2 regions of the Chungangia koreensis genome follow, and region 1 is predicted to be linked to the other one. Evidence: predicted binding sites of a transcription regulator. Region 1 holds the regulator's gene; the other holds the start of a gene.

Region 1 (3,429 bases):
GCGCATGAAGCAAGTGGGATCAGTTGAAGTTCCACAAGAAGCATTCATGGCTGTTCTCAAAATGGACGATCAAAATAAGAAATGATGATTAGGGGGCACCTTGCCCTCTTTTTTGTTGATGGACTGTAGCTTTATGTTTATGAAAGGAGGAGGTAAACATGGTAGAAGGCATTTATATTCACATCCCGTTTTGTCAGCAAATTTGCCATTACTGTGATTTCAACAAAGTATTCATCAAGAACCAGCCGGTGGATGAATACATTGAAGCACTCAATACTGAAATCATCCTTCTGATGCAATCTGGTGCAATCACCAGAAACCCCAAAACAATTTTTTTAGGCGGCGGAACACCAACTGCTTTGAATCCTTCCCAGCTCTTAAGATTAATGGAGATTATTCAACAGCATTTCGATCTTCCGACAGTGATTGAGTTTACTTCTGAAGCGAACCCCGACGATTTAACACTGGAGAAAATGCAGATTCTAAAAGACGGCGGAGTAAACAGGCTTAGCATCGGGGTCCAATCCTTTCATCCTGAACTGTTGAAAAAAATTGGGCGGACACATAGTAACGAAGATGCATACCGGACAATCGAATTAGCTAAAGAAATTGGATTCCAAAATCTAAGTATCGATTTGATGTATGGATTGCCAGGACAAACCATGGAAGATTGGGTTGAAACGTTAGATATCGCCTTAAAATTGGACTTGCCTCATTACTCGGCTTATTCATTAATTATTGAACCGAAAACAGTGTTCTATAATCTTATGAACAAAGGTAAGCTTCGATTGCCAGGAGAAGACCTGGAAGCAGAAATGTACGGTTTACTCATGAAGAGGATGGAGGAAGCGGGGAAATGGCAGTACGAAATAAGCAATTTCGCTCAACCGGGAACTGAATCACTCCATAATCTGATTTACTGGAACAATGATTCCTACGCAGGAATCGGTGCCGGAGCTCACGGTTATTTAAATGGTACCCGCTACTCAAATGTCGGTCCGTTGAAACGATATATTAACCTGTTGCAGGAAGGGCAGCTTCCAGTTCTTCAATCTCATGAAGTGCCGACAAAAGAAAAAATTGAAGAAGAATTGTTTTTAGGATTACGAAAAATTGAAGGGGTATCTTCAAAGCGCTTTAAAGAAAAATTCAGGTTGGATTTGCTATCTATCTTTGGAGATAAAATAGAGAATTTGATTGAACAAGGACTTCTTGAGTGGTGTGACGACTCAATTAAACTAACACAAAAAGGGAAATACTTAGGCAACGAAGTATTCCAAGAATTTCTGATTAGCGGGTAAGCCATTTAATTGACAATGGCCCCCGCTTTTTGATAATTTAAGTATAGTATTAGCACTCAAATTCAACGAGTGCTAACAGGAGTGATGATCATGTTGACGAATCGGCAAATTCTCATATTGCAAGTCACTGTTGATGATTTTATACAATCTGCTCAACCGGTAGGATCCAGACAGATTTCGAAGAAGAAAGAGTTGTCATTCAGTCCGGCTACTATTCGAAATGATATGGCTGATCTGGAGGAACTCGGTTTCCTTGAAAAACCACATACTTCTTCAGGGCGTATTCCGTCTGAAAAAGGGTATCGCTATTATGTCGATCATCTATTAAAGCCGGAAAATATCAGGCAGGAAGATCTGTTTACGATCAAATCCATTTTCATGGAGAAAATGACGGAAACAGAAGAATTGATCAAAAGGTCCGCGACCATTCTTTCGGAATTGACAAATTACACGTCAATTTTACTAGGGCCGGACGTCGGGAAACACAAGGTTAAGCGATTTTCGATTGTTCCCATCAATTCTGAATCTGCTGTAGCGATCATTGTAACGGATGAAGGGCATGTCGAGAATAGATTGTTTTCGATTCCTGAAAATATTGCGCCGTCAGATCTTGAAAAAATGGTCAATATTCTGAATGAAAAACTTACCGGAACATATTTGCATGACCTTCACAAAAAACTTGAAAATGAGACTGTTCATCTCTTCAGACAACATATTAACCGATATGGAGAACTATTTTCTTCGTTCAGGGAAGTTGTTTGGATTGAGCATGAAGACAAATTGTTTTATGGTGGTAAGATGAACATGTTCAATCAGCCAGAATTCCATGATGTCCAAAAAATCAAAGACTTTATGGGACTACTGGATGAATCTGAAGCAATCGCTTCAATCTTCCATGAGCGAAATAAAGGAATCAAGATCAAGATAGGCACAGAAAACAAACTGGATGCCATGGGAGATTGTAGTGTCATAACTGCTTCTTATCGAGTAGGGGATGAGCAGAGCGGTTCCATTGCGATTGTTGGACCGAAACGAATGGATTACCGTAGGGTAGTATCCATATTGGATCTACTTAGCGGAAGTCTCTCCAAAGAACTCACCCGCCTATTATTGGCTGACCGGCATTAAAGGAGGATTCATATTTTGACTGAGAAAAAAGATGAATTGGAGCAAAATCTGCAAAAAGTGGAAACGGCTTCTTTAGAGGAAGCAGCTTCTGATGAGACGGTTGAACTCAACAATGAAACAGAAGTTCAGCAGCCAGAAGATGAAACAAGCGAGCTCCGAAAACAGATCGAGGAACTGAAAAACAAACTCGAAGAAGAGGAAGCACGAGGGTTAAGGGCACGTGCTGACTTTGAAAACTTTAAACGCCGAAGCAATCTTGACCGGGAATCGGCTGAAAAATACCGAGCTCAAAAAATATTGACAAATATTCTACCGGTCCTCGATAACTTCGAACGTGCATTGCAAGTGGAACCGAAAACTGATGAAGGGATATCTATCTTGAAAGGGATGGATATGGTATACCGTTCTCTTGTAGCAGCAGTTGAAGAAGAGGGATTGTCTGCAATTGAAGCGGAAGGCAAAGAATTCGATCCTAACTTCCACCAAGCTGTCATGCAGGAAAAGGATGAAGCGAAACCAGCCGGGATCGTATTAGCAGAACTCCAAAAAGGGTATATGTTAAAGGATCGCATTCTAAGACCGACGATGGTTAAAGTTAACGAGTAAACCGATTGAATTAGGAGGAATTTATAATGTCTAAAATTATTGGTATTGACCTTGGAACAACAAATTCTTGTGTAGCTGTATTAGAAGGTGGCGAACCGAAAGTCATTCCTAATCCAGAAGGAAACCGAACAACACCATCTGTTGTTGCATTCAAAAATGGTGAACGCCAAGTAGGAGAAGTAGCAAAACGCCAATCCATTACAAACCCGAATACAGTTATGTCAGTCAAACGACATATGGGTACTGATTATAAAGAAACGATTGAAGGCAAAGAATTCACTCCACAAGAAATTTCAGCGATGATCTTACAATACTTGAAAGGTTTTGCTGAAGACTATCTTGGTGAAAAAGTAACAAAAGCTGTTATTACCGTACCTGCTTATTTCAATGATGC
Region 2 (3,429 bases), on a different contig from region 1:
CGACCAATCCCACACGATCGCGGTGCTGTACTTCCAGCTTGATATTGCTTAAAATCTCTTCCGCGGCAAATGATTTATATAATTGATTGACTTGAAGGACAATCATGAAAAACACCTCAATTCTACCCTTTCAGTTTACTGGATACGGCTATTACTGGCAACGGCCTGCCCTTTACAGAATAGGGCGAAAGATGTAAGATGGAAACGATTTAACGGAGCGGAGGGCTTAACGTGAAAGATGAACACATGAAAATTCCGCAGGCTACGACTAAGAGATTGTCTCTCTATTACCGCTTTCTTCAACACTTTGCTAATGCCGGAAAAGAGCGGGTATCATCGAAGGAACTGAGTGAAGCGATGAAAATCGATTCCGCCACTATTAGAAGGGATTTTTCATACTTTGGCGCACTTGGACGTAAGGGATACGGATATGACGTTCCATACTTGCTCCGTTTTTTCCGTGAAACGTTGGATCAGGATGTTGAAACAAATGTGGCCCTCGTCGGAGCGGGAAACTTAGGAAGTGCCTTTTTAAAGTACAATTTCCATAAAAACCACAATACGAAGATTGTCGTAGCGTTCGACAACCATGCCCCGATAGATGGTGAAATCATTAGCGGCATCCCAGTTTTCCATCCGGACCGAATGGAAGAATTACTCCCTAATTACGATGTGGAAATTGCTATTCTAACCGTCCCATCTCGGTCTGCACAAGAGATGGCTGATCGTCTTGCGGAGCTGGGTATTAAAGGAATCATGAATTTTACGCCTGTCCGAATTTCAGTTCGTGATGACGTACGCGTACATACAATAGACCTGTCAGTAGAATTGCAAACCCTCATTTATTTCATTAAGAATGATGGGAAAATAGAAGAATGAAAAAACAAGAATCTGGATTTTACAGATTCTTGTTTTTTTACATGCCCGTTTTTTGGAGTTGCTCCATGTATTCAATGAATTGTTGGATCTTATCTTGGTTAAGATTAATCAAGACAACGAATCCGTTCAATAGCATATGGGCAATAATGGAGGTAAGCAGCCTTTTTGTACGATGGTAAAGAAAGGCGAATATAAACCCGGAGACAGCATACAGTAATATGTGAGAGAAATCTATGTGGATAATGGCAAAGACAATAGCACTTACAGCAGCCGAAACGAAAAAGTTTGTCTTTTTCATGAGGGAAGCGAAAATGACACGTCTGAATATGAGTTCCTCTAAGATAGGCGCAAAGAACGCGATTGCGAATATGGCAACAGGCGCAACTTTGGCAATTTCTATCAGATTCATGGTATTCTGTGAGCCAGGGTCAATTCCGAACATTTGCTGCTCGATCATACCGGCGAGCATCTGTCCGAACAACACCAAGAAAAATCCTACAATCCCCCACACGATCACAAGCCAAGTCGGCGATTTAACTCCTTTGAATACATCAAAGAATTTTTTATCCTTCCATCCAAAAATTGCCACAATGATGACTGCAGCTAACATGCTAACAAAGATCCACCAACCAGATGCGAGTAACTCAGCTTTAGACTGATCCATACCGGAAGATGTAAAAAAGGCAAAGAGAAGTGGAGCAAAAAGCAATCCTGATAACTGCATTACGATATATGTAATGAGGATGTAAAGCGCTGTTCTTTTACTTTTCACAATCAGACCCCCAAAGAAGTATACTTACGATTTTAGAGGGTTTAGACCTGCATCGCAAAGGAAACGAAAACTTGGGCAATTTTAGTAGTTCAAACTTGCAAAAGAAAACCACTTTAATTATTATTATAAGTGTGTTAGCACTCTTTGTTGGAGAGTGCTAATAAATTGAAAAACAACTTTTTTCAGAGGAGGGTGTTTCACTTGTTGAAACCACTAGGCGATCGAATCGTTATCGAATTAATCGAAGCTGAAGAAAAAACTTCGAGCGGCATTGTACTTCCAGATTCCGCAAAAGAAAAACCACAGGAAGGTAAAGTAGTTGCTGTGGGAACTGGCCGCACTTTGGAAAATGGCCAACGTGTTGAATTGGAAGTCAAAGAAGGCGATAAGATTATCTTCTCGAAATATGCCGGTACAGAAGTGAAGTATGAAGGAAATGAATATTTAATTCTTCGCGAAAGCGACATCTTGGCCATTGTAGGCTAATACTCAATAAGGAAATTAGGAGGAGGATTACGAATGGCAAAAGAAATTAAATTTAACCAAGACGCACGTGGCTTAATGCTTCGTGGAGTAGATAAATTAGCGGACACTGTTAAAGTAACGCTTGGACCAAAAGGACGTAACGTCGTTCTTGAGAAAAAATTCGGTTCACCACTTATTACAAATGACGGTGTAACAATTGCGAAAGAAATTGAATTAGAAGACGCATTCGAAAACATGGGTGCAAAATTGGTAGCAGAAGTTGCTTCCAAAACAAATGATATCGCAGGTGACGGTACAACTACTGCAACGGTTCTTGCGCAAGCAATCATCCGTGAAGGTTTGAAAAACGTAACAGCTGGGGCTAACCCTGTCGGTATCCGTAAAGGAATCGAAAAAGCAGTTGCATCTGCAGTTGAAGGCTTACGTGAAATCTCCAATGAAATCAAAGGCAAAGAAGAAATCGCTCAAGTAGCATCTATTTCTTCCGGTGACGATGAAGTTGGATCTTTGATCGCTGAAGCAATGGAACGCGTTGGCAACGACGGCGTTATCACAATTGAAGAATCCAAAGGCTTCACGACTGAACTTGACGTTGTAGAAGGAATGCAATTCGACCGCGGATATGCTTCTCCATACATGGTAACGGACTCTGATAAGATGGAGGCTGTTTTGGATAACCCATTCATCTTGATCACTGACAAGAAGATTGCAAGCATCCAAGAAATCCTTCCTGTTCTTGAGCAAGTAGTACAACAAGGAAAACCATTATTGCTTGTGGCTGAAGATGTTGAAGGTGAAGCGTTGGCTACACTTGTCGTCAACAAACTACGTGGTACATTCAACGCAGTAGCTGTTAAAGCTCCTGGCTTCGGTGATCGCCGTAAAGCAATGCTTGAAGACATCGCTATCCTAACTGGTGGTGAAGTCATTACTGAAGACCTTGGTCTTGACCTTAAATCTGCGAACATCACACAATTGGGCCGCGCAGCGAAAGTCGTTGTTTCGAAAGACAACACAACAATCGTTGAAGGCAATGGCGACTCCGACAAGATCGCTGGCCGCGTGAACCAAATCCGTGCGCAACTGGAAGAAACAACTTCCGAGTTCGACAAAGAAAAACTACAAGAACGCCTTGCGAAATTGGCTGGCGGCGTAGCAGTCATCAAAGTTGGTGCTGCAACTGAAACAGAATTGAAAGAACGTAAACTTCGCATCGAAGACGCATTGAACGCTACTCGTGCGGCAGTTGAAGAAGGTATCGTATCCGGTGGTGGTACTGCACTTGTCAACGT

The links. Region 1 encodes HrcA, which represses chaperone genes, less so after heat shock. Its sites were predicted from a motif close to TTAGCACTCNNNNNNNNNGAGTGCTAA; they were not measured.
Region 2: groES (co-chaperone GroES) is a predicted target of HrcA. The motif match lies at 1,786-1,812, and genes of this name have one in related genera.

Annotation. Positions count from the first base shown of each region.
Region 1 covers NZ_JBHSEC010000019.1:487,546-490,974, forward strand. Annotated here, with positions in the region: gene lepA (translation elongation factor 4) at 1-85, shown strand, start outside; gene hemW (radical SAM family heme chaperone HemW) at 159-1,301, shown strand; gene hrcA (heat-inducible transcriptional repressor HrcA) at 1,392-2,429, shown strand; gene grpE (nucleotide exchange factor GrpE) at 2,445-3,035, shown strand; gene dnaK (molecular chaperone DnaK) at 3,062-3,429, shown strand, end outside.
Region 2 covers NZ_JBHSEC010000004.1:38,462-41,890, reverse strand. Annotated here, with positions in the region: gene ACFOZY_RS04325 (ABC-F family ATP-binding cassette domain-containing protein) at 1-106, opposite strand, end outside; gene ACFOZY_RS04320 (redox-sensing transcriptional repressor Rex) at 247-879, shown strand; gene ACFOZY_RS04315 (CPBP family intramembrane glutamic endopeptidase) at 917-1,651, opposite strand; gene groES (co-chaperone GroES) at 1,853-2,137, shown strand; gene groL (chaperonin GroEL) at 2,171-3,429, shown strand, end outside.